DNA from 3 places in the Streptomyces sp. NPDC059582 genome. Region 2 is predicted to be linked to each of the others. Evidence: predicted binding sites of a transcription regulator. Region 2 holds the regulator's gene; each other region holds the start of a gene.

Evidence for each region. Region 2 encodes HrcA, which represses chaperone genes, less so after heat shock. Its sites were predicted from a motif close to TTNGCACTCNGNNNNNCNGAGTGCNAA; they were not measured.
Region 1: the regulator HrcA is predicted to act here: its motif matches at 1,869-1,895, upstream of groES (co-chaperone GroES).
Region 3: the regulator HrcA is predicted to act here: its motif matches at 1,697-1,723, upstream of groL (chaperonin GroEL).

What each region holds. Positions count from the first base shown of each region.
Region 1 covers NZ_JBHWCC010000008.1:61,109-67,138, forward strand. Annotated here, with positions in the region: gene ACFV0T_RS10020 (polysaccharide deacetylase family protein) at 10-879, shown strand; gene ACFV0T_RS10025 (polysaccharide deacetylase family protein) at 876-1,685, shown strand; gene groES (co-chaperone GroES) at 2,041-2,349, shown strand; gene groL (chaperonin GroEL) at 2,489-4,114, shown strand; gene ACFV0T_RS10040 (ester cyclase) at 4,225-4,932, opposite strand; gene ACFV0T_RS10045 (SDR family NAD(P)-dependent oxidoreductase) at 5,020-5,793, opposite strand; gene ACFV0T_RS10050 (MOSC domain-containing protein) at 5,892-6,030, opposite strand, start outside.
Region 2 covers NZ_JBHWCC010000027.1:85,785-91,814, reverse strand. Annotated here, with positions in the region: gene ACFV0T_RS23155 (nitronate monooxygenase) at 1-133, opposite strand, end outside; gene dnaJ (molecular chaperone DnaJ) at 268-1,404, opposite strand; gene hrcA (heat-inducible transcriptional repressor HrcA) at 1,405-2,421, opposite strand; gene ACFV0T_RS23140 (MBL fold metallo-hydrolase) at 2,586-3,326, shown strand; gene ACFV0T_RS23135 (DUF3097 domain-containing protein) at 3,361-4,161, shown strand; gene hemW (radical SAM family heme chaperone HemW) at 4,288-5,520, opposite strand; gene ACFV0T_RS23125 (SpoIIE family protein phosphatase) at 5,914-6,030, opposite strand, start outside.
Region 3 covers NZ_JBHWCC010000018.1:117,157-123,186, reverse strand. Annotated here, with positions in the region: gene thrC (threonine synthase) at 1-603, shown strand, start outside; gene ACFV0T_RS17910 (MoaD/ThiS family protein) at 600-875, shown strand; gene ACFV0T_RS17905 (cold-shock protein) at 1,306-1,512, shown strand; gene groL (chaperonin GroEL) at 1,886-3,508, shown strand; gene ACFV0T_RS17895 (NADH:flavin oxidoreductase) at 3,802-4,929, shown strand; gene ACFV0T_RS17890 (metallophosphoesterase) at 4,991-5,878, shown strand.

The DNA of each region.
Region 1 (6,030 bases), on a different contig from region 2:
CGTGGGGGCATCGCCGTGCTCGCCGTCGCCGCCGTCGCCTCGGGCTGTGCGCAGGGCGACGACGCGGGGCTCCGCGGGACCCCCGGACAGCCGCGGCCACTCCTGGCACCCCCGGCCCGCGCCCTCGACTCCTACGCGGGCAAGCTGCGTGCCGACTACGCGACCCGGGCCGCCGCGGCCAAGCACTGGGGTCTGGCGAAGGTCCCCCTGCTGCCCCCGCGGCCCCCGGCGCGCAAGCCGAAGATCACCGCGCGCGACGGCTTCGAGGTCGACGGCCAGGAGGAGCTGGACCTGCCCCCGGTCTTCACCGCGATCCCCACCAAGAAGAAGATCGTCTTCCTCACCATCGACGACGGCTCCGACAAGGACCCGACGTTCCTGCGCATGATGAGCGACCTGAAGATCCCGTACACCGCCTTCCTCAGCGACTACCTGATCAAGGACGACTACGGGTTCTTCAAGAAGATGCAGCGCAGGGGAGTGGTCCTGAACAACCACACCCTCCACCACCCCTACCTGCCCGGGCTGTCGTACGACGAGCAGAAGCACGAGATCTGCGACATGCAGGACGTGATCGAGAAGCACTACGGCAAGCGACCGACCGTCTTCCGCCCGCCCTACGGCAACTACAACCAGGACACCCTGCTCGCCGCGAAGTCCTGCGGCATCAAGTACGCCCCGATCTGGGACGAGGAAGTCTTCGTCGACCACTGGGAGTACCGCGAGTGGGACCAGGACCTGCACCCCGGGGACATCGTCCTCACCCACTTCCGGGGCCGGTCCGACTGGGACGGCACGATGCCCGACATGATCCGCCGGTTCCTGAAGAAGGTGACCGACGAGGGGTACGCGGTGGCCCGCCTGGAGGACTACCTGTGAGGCTGCGGGTGCTGACCGCGGGAGTGCTGGCGTCGGCCGTACTGCTCACCGGCTGCGCCCAGTCCGTCGACCCGATCGAGCGGCTGGGCAAGAAGGCGGCCCAGCGGGTACGGCCGCACGGCCCGGCCGGTCGGCCGGCCTACCGGCACTGGGGCCTGACCGCTCCGCTGGCCCCGGCGCCCAGTCCGGCGGCCCGGCCGCTCGCCGGCACCACGGGCCGAGGCCTTCCACCGGTGGTCGACCACGTGGCGACCCGGGACAAGGTCGTCTTCCTCACCTACGACGACGGCGCCGAGCGCGATCCGCTGTTCGTCGACATGGTCCGTGAACTGCGCCTGCCGGTCAGCATGTTCCTCACGGACAGCGTCGTCGGACCGGCGTACGGCCACTTCGCGCGGCTGCGGTCGGTGGGCGCGAACCTCCAGAACCACACCCTCGACCATCCCTCCCTGCGGGGGCTGCCCTACGCGGGCCAGCGCGCGGAGATCTGCGGCCAGCAGGACAAGCTCAGGGCCCGCTTCGGCCTGCGCCCGCGCCTGTTCCGGCCGCCGTACGGGACGTACGACGACGCCACCCTGCGGGCCGCGGCCGACTGCGGGATCTCGACGGTGGTGCTGTGGCGGGTGTCGATGGGCACCGACGACCTGACGTACGCCGGGGGCGCCCACCGGCTCCTGCCGGGCGACATCGTGGCCGTCGGCCCGGACGAGACCCCGACCCCGACCCTTCGCCAACGCACGACACGCCTGCTGCGCGAAATCCAGGAACAGGGCCTGACGGTGGGCCGCCTGGAGGACTACGTCTGATTCCCCCTCGCGCGCTTCAGCCGGGCCGGCGTGCGAGGACCAGGCCGGCAGGGCCGAAGCGGGGCCGGGGCGCGGCCCCCAGGAGGGGACGAGCGGTGCGGGGCCGGGGGCGGAGCCCGGGGGCGGCTGAGGGCCGGTACAGGGGTCCGACGCACCCGAATATCCACGCCGCGCCGCGTGCAATTGGCACTCCGCTTGACCGAGTGCTAATCGCAGTCATAGTCTCGGCCCTGGCACTCCCCCCTGGAGAGTGCCAACACGCGACGGGCAGGTCCGGCACCCGCGACGACGGATCCACCTGGTCGCCACCTCAGACAGTTAACCCCGTGAGATCTCCGAAGGGGGAGGTCGGATCGTGACGACCACCAGCTCCAAGGTTGCCATCAAGCCGCTCGAGGACCGCATTGTGGTCCAGCCGCTGGACGCCGAGCAGACCACGGCCTCTGGCCTGGTCATCCCGGACACGGCCAAGGAGAAGCCCCAGGAGGGCGTCGTCCTGGCCGTGGGCCCGGGCCGCTTCGAGGACGGTAACCGTCTTCCGCTCGACGTCGCCGTCGGCGACATCGTGCTGTACAGCAAGTACGGCGGCACCGAGGTGAAGTACAACGGCGAGGAGTACCTCGTCCTCTCGGCTCGCGACGTTCTCGCGATCATCGAGAAGTAGTCACCTCGCTTCTTCGCGAAGCACATTGCTTTTCAGCTGCGCCCCTGGCCCCCGCGACCATTAATCAGCCGGGCGTCGGGGGCGCAGCGTCGTTCACCCTGAGATTCACCTCGAGATTTCCGAGAGGGCCAACGCTCCCATGGCGAAGATCCTGAAGTTCGACGAGGACGCCCGTCGCGCCCTCGAGCGCGGCGTCAACAAGCTTGCCGACACGGTCAAGGTGACGATCGGCCCCAAGGGCCGCAACGTCGTCATCGACAAGAAGTTCGGCGCCCCGACCATCACCAACGACGGCGTCACCATCGCCCGCGAGGTCGAGATCGAGGACCCGTACGAGAACCTCGGTGCCCAGCTGGTGAAGGAGGTGGCCACCAAGACCAACGACGTCGCTGGTGACGGCACCACCACCGCCACCGTGCTCGCCCAGGCGCTCGTGCGCGAGGGCCTCAAGAACGTCGCCGCCGGCGCCTCCCCGGCCGCCCTGAAGAAGGGCATCGACGCCGCCGTCAAGGCCGTCTCGGAGGAGCTGCTCGCCTCGGCCCGCCCGATCGACGAGAAGTCCGACATCGCCGCCGTCGCCGCGCTGTCCGCCCAGGACCAGCAGGTCGGCGAGCTCATCGCCGAGGCGATGGACAAGGTCGGCAAGGACGGTGTCATCACCGTCGAGGAGTCCAACACCTTCGGTCTGGAGCTGGACTTCACCGAGGGCATGGCCTTCGACAAGGGCTACCTGTCGCCGTACTTCGTGACGGACCAGGAGCGCATGGAGGCCGTCCTGGAGGACCCCTACATCCTCATCAACCAGGGCAAGATCTCCTCCATCCAGGACCTGCTGCCGCTGCTGGAGAAGGTCATCCAGACCAACTCCTCGAAGCCGCTGCTGATCATCGCCGAGGACGTCGAGGGCGAGGCCCTGTCGACCCTGGTCGTCAACAAGATCCGCGGCACGTTCAACGCCGTCGCGATCAAGGCCCCCGGCTTCGGTGACCGCCGCAAGGCGATGCTGGAGGACATGGCGATCCTCACCGGCGCCACGGTCATCGCCGAGGAGGTCGGCCTCAAGCTCGACCAGGCCGGCATCGACGTGCTCGGCTCGGCCCGCCGCGTCACCATCACCAAGGACGACACCACGGTCGTCGACGGCGCCGGCAACACCGCGGACGTCCACGGCCGCGTCGCGCAGATCAAGGCCGAGATCGAGAACACCGACTCCGACTGGGACCGCGAGAAGCTCCAGGAGCGCCTCGCGAAGCTGGCCGGCGGCGTGTGCGTGATCAAGGTCGGCGCCGCCACCGAGGTGGAGCTGAAGGAGAAGAAGCACCGTCTGGAGGACGCCATCTCCGCGACCCGCGCCGCGGTCGAGGAGGGCATCGTCTCCGGTGGTGGCTCCGCTCTGGTCCACGCCGCCAAGGTCCTCGAGGGCAACCTCGGCAAGACCGGCGACGAGGCCACCGGTGTGGCCGTCGTCCGCCGCGCGGTCGTCGAGCCGCTGCGCTGGATCGCCGAGAACGCCGGCCTGGAGGGTTACGTCATCACCTCCAAGGTCGCCGAGCTCGACAAGGGCCAGGGCTTCAACGCCGCCACCGGCGAGTACGGCGACCTGGTCAAGGCCGGCGTCATCGACCCGGTGAAGGTCACCCGCTCCGCCCTGGAGAACGCCGCCTCCATCGCCTCCCTCCTCCTGACGACCGAGACCCTGGTCGTCGAGAAGAAGGAAGAGGAAGAGCCGGCCGCCGGGGGCCACAGCCACGGCCACTCCCACTGAGGCACGCGCTACCGCCTCACAGCGGTACCCGCAGTACCTGATGAAGCCCCCGTTCCCGACTGTCCGGGAACGGGGGCTTCGCCCCTCGCGGGTCCATGGAATGGCGTCGCTCAGTTCTCCAGTGCGTCCAGCACCCCCAGCTGTGCCATCAGCCCCAGCCTGTCGTACTGCCACCAGCCCTCGACGATCTTTCCGTCCGCGCCGCAGCGGAAGACGGTCGTGCCGGTCATCGAGACCTGCCTGCCGGTGGCCGCGATCCCCAGGAAGTCGCCGCGGTGCGTGCCCTGCCACGTCCAGCGCGTGCACACCTGCTCGCCCTGGGCGATCTGGTCCTCCACGGTGAACGCGAAGTCGAAGGCGCCCCGCCACATCTCCAACTCGCGCCGCAGGCCGTCCAGGCCGAGGATGTCCTGCTCATTGGCGGGATCGTGGTCGTGGTAGTTCTCCGTCATCACCTCGTTCAGCGGCGGCAGTTCACCGCGGGTGGCGATCAGGTCGAAGAACCTGCGCGCGTTGGCCGCGTACAACTGCTCGTCGCGCACCACCTCGAGATCCGTGAACGTCGGCATCTCGTCGCAGAGGGCGACGATCTCCCGGAAGATCTTGTCGGTCTCGGGGAGGTTCGAGTTCCGCATGGCGTCCTCGTACGAGGGGAACTCCACGATCTCTATGAAGTGCGAGCCGTCGGATCTGTCCCTGGCGACCAGATCGTGCGTCGCGCTGCGCTTTCCCCTGGTCTGCTCGACCCAGGTGTCCATCAGCCGGTTCATCTCGTCGAACCGGCTCGTCTTGCACTCGATGAGCTGCACGAACGTCATGACGCCGCCTCCGGCCCCCCTGGGTCCGGGATCCCTCACTCCCATTCTCCCACCGGAGCGGCGACGTCACCCTCTTCGCGCCGGGATTCACTGGGGCCCGTACTTGCGCCCCGTCCTCGAGGTGACGCCGCCCAGCAGCCCCCGCGGTGTCACCTTCACCAGTCCCATCAGCGCCTTGTACCGCGGGTCCGGGACGGACAACGACTTCCCGCGCGCCAGATCGTCCAGCGCCGCCGCGACCAGTTTGTCGGCGTCCAGCCACATCCAGCCCGGGATGTTGTCCGTGCCCATCCCGGCCCGCTCGTGGAACTCGGTCCGCACGAAGCCGGGGCACAGCGCCATCAGCCGAACGCCGGTGCCGGTCAGATCCCGCGCGACGCCCTGCGTGAACTGCACGACCCACGCCTTGGACGCCCCGTACGTCCCCCGGGGTACGAAGGCCGCGACCGAGGCCACGTTGACGACTCCGCCGCGGCCACGCTCCCGCATCCCCTCGGTCGCCGCCGCCGTCAGCCGCAGCACCGCCTCGCAGTGCACCTTGAGCATCTTCAGCTCGTCGGCCATCGACGCCTCGAGGAAGCGGCCCTTGTTGCCGAAGCCCGCGTTGTTGACCAGCAGGTCGACGGGGTTCCTGCGGTCGGCGAGCCGGGCGGCCACCGTGTCGATGCCGTCGTCCGTCGCGAGGTCCGCCGTCAGCACCTCCGCCTCGATGCCGTGCCGGTCGTGCAGTTCGGTCGCCTGCTCCCGAAGCCGCTTGGTGTCGCGCGCCACCAGAACGAGGTTGTGCCCGTCCGAGGCGAGCCGCCGCGCGAACGCGGCACCGATGCCCGCGGTCGATCCCGTAATCAGAGCCGTTGTCATGGCCCAAGGGTAGTTACCCGGACCGTTCCCGTCCGCTCCGTCCACCGGGGCCCCCGGGGCCGTGCGGCCGCGGTGAGGGCGGGGCGCGTGACGACGGATCAGGCTCCGTACCGCTCGACGTACTTCTGTGCCGCCGCCAGCGCCTCCGGATGCAGTGCCGCGCCCGCCGGGAGCAGCCTCGGCAGCAGCTCCCGCTCGGTGGTCCCCGCCCGGAACTGAAGGGCCACCGTCACATCG
Region 2 (6,030 bases):
TGTACCCGGCGGCCAGGAACCCGAGGCCGCCCGCCTCACAGACGGCGGCGGCGAGCCGCGGCACGGAGACACCGCCCGCCATGGGGGCCTGCACGATCGGACGGGCGCAGAGATCGGTCAGTGCGGAGGACATGACGGCATGTTGTCACGTCCTTCGAACAAGTCCGAATCGGGCCTTCGACGCGGCGCGGAGCTGATCTCAGCCCGTCCGGCGCTTGGGGGCGCACCGGCGTCGGTCGCGGACCGACGCCGGTTGCGGACCAGCCGTCAACGACCGTTGAAGGCGTCCTTCAGCCGGGAGAACAGCCCCTGCTGCCCCGGCTGGAACTGCCCCTGCGGGCGTTCCTCCCCGCGCAGCTTGGCCAGTTCCCGCAGCAGGCGCTCCTGCTCGGGGTCGAGCTTGTTCGGGGTCTGGACCTCGACGTGGACGATGAGGTCGCCCCGGCCGCCGCCCCTGAGGTGTGTGACGCCCCGGCCGTGCAGCGGGATCGACTGGCCGGACTGGGTGCCGGGCCGGATGTCGACCTCCTCCATGCCGTCCAGCGTCTCCAGCGGCACCTTCGTGCCGAGGGACGCCGCCGTCATCGGGAGGGTCACCGTGCAGTGCAGGTCGTCCCCACGCCGCTGGAACATCGCGTGCGGCATCTCGTGGATCTCGACGTACAGGTCTCCGGCCGGACCGCCGCCGGGCCCGACCTCGCCCTCACCGGCCAGCTGGATCCGCGTGCCGTTGTCGACACCGGCCGGGATCTTCACGGTCAGCGTCCGACGGGAGCGCACCCGGCCGTCGCCCGCGCACTCCGGGCACGGCGTCGGGACGACGGTCCCGAAGCCCTGGCACTGGGGGCAGGGGCGGGACGTCATGACCTGGCCCAGGAAGGACCGCGTGACCTGCGACACCTCGCCGCGACCGCGGCACATGTCACACGTCTGGGCACTCGTCCCCGGCGCCGCGCCCTCACCGTTGCAGGTGGAGCAGACGATCGCCGTGTCGACCTGGATGTCCTTCGTCGTGCCGAAGGCCGCCTCGTCCAGCTCGATCTCGAGCCGGATCATCGCGTCCTGGCCGCGGCGCGTGCGCGAGCGCGGTCCGCGCTGCGACGCCGTGCCGAAGAAGGCGTCCATGATGTCCGAGAAGTTGCCGAAGCCACCGGCGCCGAAACCGCCCGCGCCGGCGCCGCCGGCCTGGGAGAGCGGGTCGCCGCCGAGGTCGTAGACCTGCTTCTTCTGCGGGTCCGACAACACCTCGTAAGCGGCGTTGATCTCCTTGAACCGCTCCTGGGTCTTCGGATCGGGGTTGACGTCCGGATGCAGCTCGCGCGCGAGCCGCCGGAAGGCCTTCTTGATCTCTTCCTGCGACGCGTCGCGGCGCACGCCGAGAACGGCGTAGTAGTCCGTGGCCACCTACGACTCCGCCAGGATCTGTCCGACGTACCGTGCCACTGCGCGTACCGCTCCCATCGTTCCCGGGTAATCCATGCGGGTCGGTCCCACCACACCGAGCTTGGCGACCGCCTCGTTGCCCGAACCGTAGCCGACCGAGACCACGGAAGTGGAGTTGAGTCCCTCATAGGCGTTCTCGTGACCGATGCGTACGGTCATGCCCGAATCCCCCGCCTCGCCAAGCAACTTCAGGAGCACGACCTGCTCCTCCAGCGCCTCGAGCACCGGGCGGATCGTGAGAGGGAAGTCATGTCCGAAGCGGGTCAGATTGGCGGTGCCGCCGATCATCAGCCGCTCCTCGTTCTCCTCGACGAGCGTCTCCAGCAGGGTGGAGAGCACCGTCGAGACCGTGCCGCGGTCCTCCGCCTCGAAGGCGTCCGGCAGGTCCTCCAGCAGCCGCGGCACGTCCGCGAACCGGCGCCCCGCGACCCTGCTGTTCAGCCGGGCCCGCAGATCCGCCAGGGAGGTGTCGCCGAACGGCGCCGGGCAGTCGACCACCCGCTGCTCGACCCGGCCGGTGTCGGTGATCAGCACCAGCATCACGCGCGCCGGGGCCAGCGACAGCAGCTCCACGTGCCGCACCGTGGAGCGGGTCAGCGACGGATACTGCACGACGGCGACCTGCCGCGTCAGCTGCGCGAGCAGCCGCACGGTGCGGGCCACCACGTCGTCGAGGTCGACGGCCCCGTCGAGGAAGTTCTGGATCGCGCGCCGCTCGGGGGCCGTCATCGGTTTCACGCCCGCGAGCTTGTCCACGAACAGCCGGTAGCCCTTGTCGGTGGGGATGCGCCCGGCGCTGGTGTGCGGCTGGGCGATGTACCCCTCGTCCTCCAGGGCCGCCATGTCGTTGCGCACGGTGGCCGGCGAGACGCCGAGGCTGTGCCGCTCGGTGAGCGCCTTGGAGCCCACCGGCTCCTCGGTGCCGACGTAGTCCTGGACGATGGCGCGCAGCACCTGGAGCCTGCGTTCGCTCAGCATCTCGCGCACACCTCCAGCATGTCGTCGCCTCGGCTGTCTTCCTGGCACTCTGTCCGTGCGAGTGCCAGCGTTCCCCGAGCCAGTGTACGGCCGTGGGGTACGCCCCGGGCAAGGCCGGGCCTGCGAAGTCGTGGCGGGCCCGCTCCTACCGCTAGCGTCGCCGCATGACGGTGACTTGGGAAGAGCTGGGGTGGGAGCGGCTGGCCGAGGGGGTCGGCCGGTGCCGTCTGCCGGTGTGGGACTGCACGGTGGGGCTGGTCGTGGGGGCCGGTTCCGCGGTGCTGGTCGACGCCGGTTCGAGCCTGGCGGAGGGTGCCCGGCTGCGGGAGCAGGCGGAGGCGATCGCCGGGTGCCGTGTGCGCTTTCTCGCACTCACCCACCCGCACTTCGACCACGTCTTCGGGGCGGCGGCGTTCGCGGACGCAACGGTTCTGGCGGCGGCGGGCGCGGACGCGGACGCCGTCGCGGGCGACGCCTTCGGGGACGGGCGCGAGGAGATGCGCGCGGACGCGGTGCGCAACGGTCTCGACGCCACGGCCGCGCGGGAGGCGGCCGACGCCCTCGTACGGCCGCACCGCGGCGTCCGGGGCCGTCTGAGCCTGGAACCGGCCGGCGGCCCGCGGGTCGTGCTGGCCGACGTGGGCCCGGGGCACTCCGCGCGGGACCTCGCGGTCGTGGTGCCGGGCGACCCGGCGGTGGTGTTCTGCGGCGACCTCGTCGAGGAGTCCGGCGCACCGCAGGCGGGCCCCGACGCCGTACCGTCGCGCTGGCCCGCGGCGCTGGACCGGCTGCTGGCACTGGGCGGCGAGGACGCGCTGTACGTGCCCGGTCACGGGGCGGTGGTGGACGCGGCCTTCGTACGGGCGCAGCGGGACGCGCTCGCGGAGCGTTTCGGCGTGTCGTGAGCCCTCGCCGACGGCTTCTCCTATCGTCATCCGAATGCGCCAGTACTCACCCGACCTGACTCCGCCGTGGAAGAAGCCCAAGCCGGTGCCGGAGGTCCCCGCCGAGCCCGGTCTGGTGGTCGAGGAGCCCGGGACGGGCTTCTGCGGGGCGGTGATCCGCTGCGAGGCGGGCACGGTGACGCTGGAGGACCGCTTCGGCAAGCACCGGGTTTTCCCGCTGGAGCCGCGGGGCTTCCTCCTGGAGGGCAGGGTGGTGACGCTGGTCCGGCCGGCCGCGGGCGGGCCGCCGCGCCCCACCCGTACGGCGTCCGGCTCGGTCGCCGTGCCCGGCGCACGGGCCCGGGTGGCCCGCGCCGGGCGCATCTACGTGGAGGGCCGGCACGACGCCGAGCTGGTCGAGAAGGTGTGGGGCGACGACCTGCGCATCGAGGGCGTGGTCGTGGAGTACCTGGAGGGCGTCGACGACCTGCCGTCGATCGTGGCGGACTTCTCCCCCGGCCCGGACGCCCGTCTGGGCGTGCTGGTGGACCACCTGGTGCCGGGCTCCAAGGAGTCCCGGATCGCCGCCTCGGTCACGAGCGAGCACGCACTGGTGGTGGGCCACCCGTACATCGACATCTGGGAGGCGGTGAAGCCGTCGTCGCTGGGCATCGAGGCCTGGCCCCGGATCCCGCACGGGCAGGACTGGAAGACCGGCGTGTGCCGGGCGCTGGGGTGGCCGGAGAACACGGGTGCGGCGTGGCAGGCGATCCTGTCACGCGTGCGGTCGTACAAGGATCTGGAGCCGGCGCTGCTGGGGCGGGTCGAGGAACTGATCGACTTCGTGACGGTCTGACGGGTCCGGCGGGTCCGACGGCGGGCCGGCCGCGGGCGCACCCGGCCCAGGAGGCCCCGCACCAGCGCCTCAGTCCGCCGAGCCCCGCGCCACCGCCTCAGTCCACCAACCCCCGCGGCCGGCGGCTCAGTCCACCAGGTCTCGCACCACCGCGTCGGCCAGCAGGCGCCCGCGCAGGGTGAGGACCGCGTGCCCCGCCTCGTACGGCTCCGGCTGCAACAGCCCGTCCGACAGGGCCCGTCGCGCGGCCGTGCGGCCGGCCTCGTGGAGCAGGTCCAGCGGTACGCCCTCCCGCAGCCGCAGCTCCAGCAGGATCCGCTCCACCCGCCGGTCCTCGTCGGAGAGGATCTCCCGCCCGGCGCCCGGTGAGCGGCCGCCCGCCAGCGCCGCCGCGTACGCACCCGGGTGCTTCACGTTCCACCAGCGCACCCCGCCGACGTGGCTGTGCGCGCCGGGGCCCGCGCCCCACCAGTCGGCTCCGCGCCAGTACAGCTCGTTGTGCAGGCAGCGGCCCGCCTCGGAGGTCGCCCAGTTCGACACCTCGTACCAGCCGAAGCCCGCCGCCGACAGCGCCTCGTCCGCGATCAGGTACCGGTCGGCGTGGACGTCGTCGTCCGTCATGGGGACCTCCCCGCGCCGGATACGGCGGGCGAGCTGGGTGCCCTCCTCGACGATCAGGGCGTACGCGCTGATGTGGTCGGGGCCGGCGCCCAGCGCCGCGTCCAGCGACGCCCGCCAGTCGTCGTCCGACTCGCCGGGTGTGCCGTAGATCAGGTCCAGGTTGACGTGTGCGAAGCCCGCCGCCCGCGCCTCGGCGACACACGCCTCCGGGCGGCCGGGGGTGTGGGTGCGGTCGAGGATCTTCAGGACGTGCTGCCTGGCGCTCTGCATGCCGAAGGAGATCCGGTTGAAGCCTCCGTGCCGGAGGGTGGCGAGGTAGGCGGGGTCCACCGACTCCGGGTTCGCCTCCGTCGTGATCTCGGCGTCCGCCGCCAGCCCGAACTCGTCGCGGATCGCGCCCAGCATCCGGACGAGATCGTCCGCGGCCAGCAGGGTGGGCGTGCCGCCGCCGACGAAGACCGTGCGGACCTCGCGCGGGTCGTCGCCGAGGACCTTGCGGGCCAGGCGGATCTCGTCGATCAGGGTGTCGGCGTAGTTCTCGCGGGAGGCGAGGACGCCGCCGGTGCCACGCAGCTCGGTCGCGGTGTAGGTGTTGAAGTCGCAGTAGCCGCAGCGGGTCGCGCAGTAGGGGACGTGCAGGTAGAACCCGAGGGGGCGGTCGGCGGCTCCGGCGAGCGCGGACGCGGGGAGCGCGCCGTCACCGGGGACGGGCTCGCCGTCGGGGAGTGCGGAAGGCATGTCCCCCATTGTCCAGCACGCTCGGAAGATCCCCGGTCCCACGGGTTCGGCGGGCCCCCGCTCCCCCACGATGTCCGAAGGCCACGCCGTCCGCGGGCGGCCCTCGCGACTGTGGCGGACCTCGCCGCTGCGGCCGCTCCTCGCCGCCGTACGGCCGCGCGATCCGCCGCGCGGGCCCCCGGCCAGGCGGATCGCGGCCCCGCACGTGCGCCCCCGCTCCCAGCCCCGTACGACCGTGACCGCGCAGCCGCGGCGGGACGCCCCGTGGCTAGTGCCGCAGCAGGCGACGTTCGCCCCGTCGCGACGCCCGGCACGCCCCCTCGCGACGCCCGGCACGCCCCCTCGCCGCACCGGACGCCGCTCCTTCACGGGCCAACGTTGCCCGCCACGGCACTAGTCCGCCTGGAGTACCAGCAGGGCCAGGTCGTCCTCCGGTGGCCGGCCGCCGAACTCGTGGACCAGGCGCCTGATGCGCTCGGCGATCAGTTCGGCGTCGAGGCCGGCGCAGCC
Region 3 (6,030 bases), on a different contig from region 2:
TACGCGGAGGGCTCGAAGACCCTCGCGTACGAGATCTGCGAGCAGCTCGGCTGGCGGCTGCCCGACCAGCTGGTCGTCCCGATCGCCTCGGGCTCCCAGCTCACGAAGATCGACAAGGGTCTCCAGGAACTGATCAAGCTCGGGCTGGTCGAGGACCGGCCGTACCGGATCTTCGGCGCGCAGGCGGCGGGCTGCTCGCCGGTGTCCGTGGCGTACAAGGCCGGCCACGACGTGGTGCGGCCGCAGAAGCCGGACACCATCGCCAAGTCCCTCGCGATCGGCAACCCGGCCGACGGGCCGTACGTCCTCGACATCGCGCGCCGCACGGGCGGTGCCGTGGAGGACGTGACGGACGAGCAGATCGTGGACGCGATCAAGCTGCTGGCGCGGACCGAGGGGATCTTCGCGGAGACGGCGGGCGGGGTGACGGTGGGCGTGACGAAGAAGCTCATCGAGGCCGGCCTGCTCGACCCGACGAAGACGACCGTCGTGCTGAACACCGGCGACGGTCTGAAGACCCTGGACGCGGTGGCCGGCACCGGCCTGACCGCGACGATCCGCCCGAACCTGGACTCCTTCCGAGAGGCTGGCCTCGCATCATGAGCGTCAACGTCCGCATCCCCACCATCCTGCGCACGTACACCGGCGGCAAGGCCGAGGTGAGCGCCGAGGGCACGACCCTCGCCGAGGTCATCTCCGACCTGGACAAGAACCACACAGGCATCGCGGGCCGCGTCCTGGACGACGAGGGCAAGCTGCGCCGGTTCGTCAACGTGTACGTGAACGACGACGACGTCCGCTTCGAGCAGGGCCTGGCGACCGCGACCCCGGACGGCGCGGGTGTCTCCATCATTCCGGCGGTCGCCGGAGGCTGATCATTACCATCGGTAACCGAGGTTACCGAGAGTTCATCGAATTGCCCCCTCCGTGAGAGAAGCGGAGGGGGCAATTCAGTGTGGTTGAGCGCGGTACAGTTGGGGAACCCGCTCCCGATTCCAGGGTCGGCGGCCTTCGGAGCCTGCTGCACTGCCGATAAGAAGCAGCCAAACTGTGCAGGCCTTTTGCGCCTTTCGCTCCCTATGCCTGGCCCAACTTGCCCTGAAACTAGGCGAATTGTGGGTAGATTCCGGACCCGTCATGCCCGGATTTCTCGTCCGATTGACCTGTTGCAGACGGCAGTTGGACAGATACATTCAGCCGCGGTCGACGCGTTCCGGCGCACGCCCCCGGCCAATGGGGGGTGAGGTCTGACCCGGATTCGCGAAGTGCGGATCTGTGCAAGGGCCAGTAATAGGGGAGTTAGGCATGGCTCAGGGCACCGTCAAGTGGTTCAACGCGGAGAAGGGGTACGGCTTCATCGCGGTCGACGGTGGTGCGGACGTGTTCGTCCACTACAGCGCGATCCAGATGGACGGGTACCGCACCCTGGAAGAGGGCCAGCGGGTCGATTTCGAGATCTCGCAGGGTCAGAAGGGGCCGCAGGCGGACATGGTCCGCCTGGCGACCGGCTGAAGCACGCGCCGACTTACTGCAGCGACGTTCTTCTGTATTTCTTCGAAGGGCTCGTACCTCACGGGGTGCGAGCCCTTCGGCCTGCCCGGTTCCCGCCGCGCGGAACCCGCGGATCACCGGCCGGCGCTCGCGCCCGACCGTCACCCGACCGCCGCCCCTCATCGAGCCTGCCGCGCAGGCGCACCTTGCACTCGGGCGGGGCGAGTGCTAATCATTGGCGTTAGCACTCTGAAGGTGAGAGTGATAACGAAGGACCGGGTCGGTGAGGCCCGCAGGCCAGGTGGTGCAAGGAACCACGGGGCAGGCAGGCCGTCCGTCGCGGGCGCCAGCGCGGTCCGGAGCAATCCACCCCAGTCCGGGAGGACCACTTCACATGGCCAAGATCATCGCGTTCGACGAGGAGGCACGGCGCGGTCTCGAGCGCGGGATGAACCAGCTCGCCGACGCCGTCAAGGTCACCCTTGGCCCCAAGGGCCGCAACGTCGTCCTCGAGAAGAAGTGGGGCGCCCCCACGATCACCAACGATGGTGTGTCCATCGCCAAGGAGATCGAGCTCGAGGACCCGTACGAGAAGATCGGCGCCGAGCTGGTCAAGGAAGTCGCCAAGAAGACGGACGACGTCGCCGGCGACGGTACGACCACTGCGACCGTGCTCGCCCAGGCGCTCGTCCGTGAGGGCCTGCGCAACGTGGCCGCCGGCGCCAACCCGATGGCTCTCAAGCGCGGTATCGAGAAGGCCGTCGAGGCCGTCTCCGGTGCCCTGCTGGAGCAGGCGAAGGATGTCGAGACCAAGGAGCAGATCGCTTCCACGGCCTCCATCTCCGCCGCCGACACCCAGATCGGCGAGCTCATCGCCGAGGCGATGGACAAGGTCGGCAAGGAAGGCGTCATCACCGTCGAGGAGTCCCAGACCTTCGGTCTGGAGCTCGAGCTCACCGAGGGTATGCGCTTCGACAAGGGCTACATCTCGGCGTACTTCGCCACCGACATGGAGCGTATGGAGGCGTCGCTCGACGACCCGTACATCCTGATCGCCAACTCCAAGATCGGTTCCGTCAAGGACCTGCTCCCGCTCCTGGAGAAGGTCATGCAGTCGGGCAAGCCGCTGCTGATCATCGCCGAGGACGTCGAGGGCGAGGCCCTGTCGACCCTGGTCGTCAACAAGATCCGTGGCACCTTCAAGTCCGTCGCCGTCAAGGCCCCGGGCTTCGGTGACCGCCGCAAGGCCATGCTCGGCGACATCGCCATCCTCACGGGCGGCGAGGTCATCTCCGAGGAGGTCGGCCTCAAGCTGGAGAACGCGACCCTGGACCTCCTGGGCCGCGCTCGCAAGGTCGTCATCACCAAGGACGAGACGACGATCGTCGACGGCTCCGGTGACACCGACCAGGTCCAGGGCCGGGTCAACCAGATCCGCGCCGAGATCGAGAACTCGGACTCGGACTACGACCGCGAGAAGCTCCAGGAGCGCCTGGCGAAGCTGGCCGGCGGCGTGGCCGTCATCAAGGCCGGTGCCGCCACCGAGGTCGAGCTCAAGGAGCGCAAGCACCGCATCGAGGACGCCGTTCGCAACGCGAAGGCGGCCGTCGAGGAGGGCATCGTCGCCGGTGGTGGCGTGGCTCTGCTCCAGGCTTCCTCGGTCTTCGAGAAGCTCGAGCTCACGGGTGACGAGGCGACCGGCGCCAACGCCGTGAAGCTCGCCCTGGAGGCCCCGCTCAAGCAGATCGCCGTCAACGGTGGTCTCGAGGGTGGCGTCATCGTCGAGAAGGTGCGCAACCTGCCCGTCGGCCACGGCCTGAACGCCGCGACCGGTGAGTACGTCGACATGATCGCCGAAGGCATCATCGACCCGGCGAAGGTGACCCGCTCTGCTCTGCAGAACGCCGCCTCCATCGCCGCGCTGTTCCTCACCACCGAGGCCGTCATCGCCGACAAGCCGGAGAAGTCCGCGGCTCCGGCCGGCGGCGGCATGCCGGGCGGTGACATGGACTTCTGATCCTTCGCGAAAGCGAGGATCGGACCCGTCCGTCCAGTACCGAGGGCGGCACTCCCTGGAGACAGGGGGTGCCGCCCTCGGGCGTTTCCGCGGGGCGCCGGCGGCCCGCTCCTCGGGACGGGCGCGGGGAGTGGCGGGGGAACCGCCCGGGAGCGGCACGGGGAGTGGCGCGGATCACATGTGACTCGTGCGGTGGGCGGAATGCGGTGGCCGACGGGTCCGTTGACCTCTGAGTGCGTTCGATGCACACGCACATACCGACCAGTCCAGTCAATTCACCAGGAGCCTCCCACGTGACCGTCATCGCGTCCTCCGCCTCCCGCGCCGCGGAGATCCTGTCCCGGCCCGTCGCGCTCAACGGCCTCACCGTCCCGAACCGGATCGTGATGGCGCCGATGACGCGCCAGTTCTCCCCGGGCGGCATCCCGGGCGAGGACGTGCTGTCGTACTACGCCCGCCGCGCCGCCGCGGGTGTGGGTCTGATCGTCACCGAGGGGACGTACGTCGGCCACGAGTCGGCCGGGCAGAGCGACCGCGTCCCGCGCTTCCACGGCGACGAGCAGCTGGCCGGGTGGGCCCAGGTGGCGGACGCCGTGCACGCGGCGGGCGGCACGATCGTGCCGCAGCTGTGGCACATCGGCATGGTGCGCAAGGCGGGGGAGCCGCCGTTCGCCGACGCTCCGCCGGTCGGCCCGTCCGGCATCGGCACGGAGGGCGCCGAGGTCACCGGCAGGGCCATGACCCGGCAGGATCTGGACGACGTGATCGAGGCGTTCGCGAAGGCCGCGGCCGACGCCGAGCGCATCGGCTTCGACGGGGTCGAGCTGCACGGCGCGCACGGTTATCTGCTCGACCAGTTCCTTTGGGCGGGCACCAACCGCCGCACGGACGCCTACGGCGGCGACCCGGTGGCCCGGACGAAGTTCGCGGCGGAGATCGTCGCCGCGGTGCGCGCGGTGGTCTCGCCGGAGTTCCCGGTCCTCTTCCGCTACTCGCAGTGGAAGCAGCAGCAGTACGACGCCCGGCTGGCCGAGACCCCGGAGGAGCTGGAGGCGATCCTGGCCCCGCTGGCCGCGGCAGGCGTCGACGCCTTCCACGCCTCCACCCGCCGCTACTGGCTCCCGGAGTTCGAAGACTCCGACCTCAACCTGGCCGGCTGGACGAAGAAGATCACCGGCAGGCCCGCCATCACCGTGGGCTCGGTCGGTCTCGACGGCGACTTCGTCGGGAGCTTCAGGGGCGAGGGTTCGCCGGTCAAGGGCATCGACAACCTCCTCGACCGGCTCGAGCGCGACGAGTTCGACATGGTGGCCGTCGGCCGCGCGCTGCTCCAGGACCCGGACTGGGCGGCGAAGGTCCTGGCCGACCGGTGCGACGAGCTGAAGCCGTACGACGCGGCGGCGCTGCGCACCCTCAGCTGAGGCCCACGGGCCCGCGGCCGCCCTCTGGCCGTGGGCCCCGACTGCCGTTAGCGTGCGGCAGATGCGGATCCTGCATCTGTCCGACACCCATGTCGAGCGGACCGACGAGCCCAACCGGCACGGCGTCGCCGCCACCGAGTCGCTGCGGCTGATGCTGGCCGCGCTGCGCCACCAGCGGGCCGTCGACGCGATCGTCGTCACCGGTGACCTCGCCGACGACGGCGCGGTGGAGGCGTACACGACCGTGCGGGAGGCGGTGGGCGCGTTCGCCCGGACGTGGGACGCCCCCGTCTTCTTCACCACCGGCAACCACGACGAACGCCAGGCCTTCGCGAAGGTGCTGGGCAGCGGCCATCTGGCCGCCGACGGGACGGAGCGGGCCGTCGCGGCCGTGCCGGGGGCCGAGCGGGCCGCCGTGAGCGGCGTCGGCGGCTACCGCTTCGTGACGCTGGACTCGCTGGTGCCGGGGGAGGTGTACGGGCAGCTCGGGAAGGCCCAACTCGACTGGCTGCGCGAGGTGTTGAGGGTGCCCTCGGAGCAGGGCACGGTACTGGCCCTGCACCATCCGCCGATCGCCCTGGACGTGCCGACCCAGCGGGCCTTCGGGCTGCGTGATCCGGGCGGGCTGGGCGAGGTGATCCGGGGGACGGACGTGCGGGTCGTACTCACCGGGCACTTCCACCTCCAGCTCCTCGGCTTCCTGGCGGCCGTGCCGGTGTGGGTCACGCCCGGTGTGGTCAACCGCATCGACCTCACGACCCGGCCGGGGACCGAGCGGGCGGTGCGCGGCGCGTCGGCGTCACTGGTGGAGCTCGGTGGCGCGTCGGGGCCGATGTTCCACACCTTCCACGCGCGCGATCCGCGGGCCCACGAGACCGTCTACGAGCTCGACGAGGAGCGCACCCGCGAGGTGATCGCGCGGCACGGGCCCCCCGGCCACCGGAACTGACCCCCGGCCACCGGAACTGATCCCACCCTCCCCTCTCCCTTCCGGGCTCTCCGCCCCCTTCCCGCCTCGGTGTCGGACCGGGGGCCGCCCTTTTGGGGCCGCTCTTTTCCCTTGCTTAAGTCAATCAATTGACTTAAGGTTGCCTGAGTCAA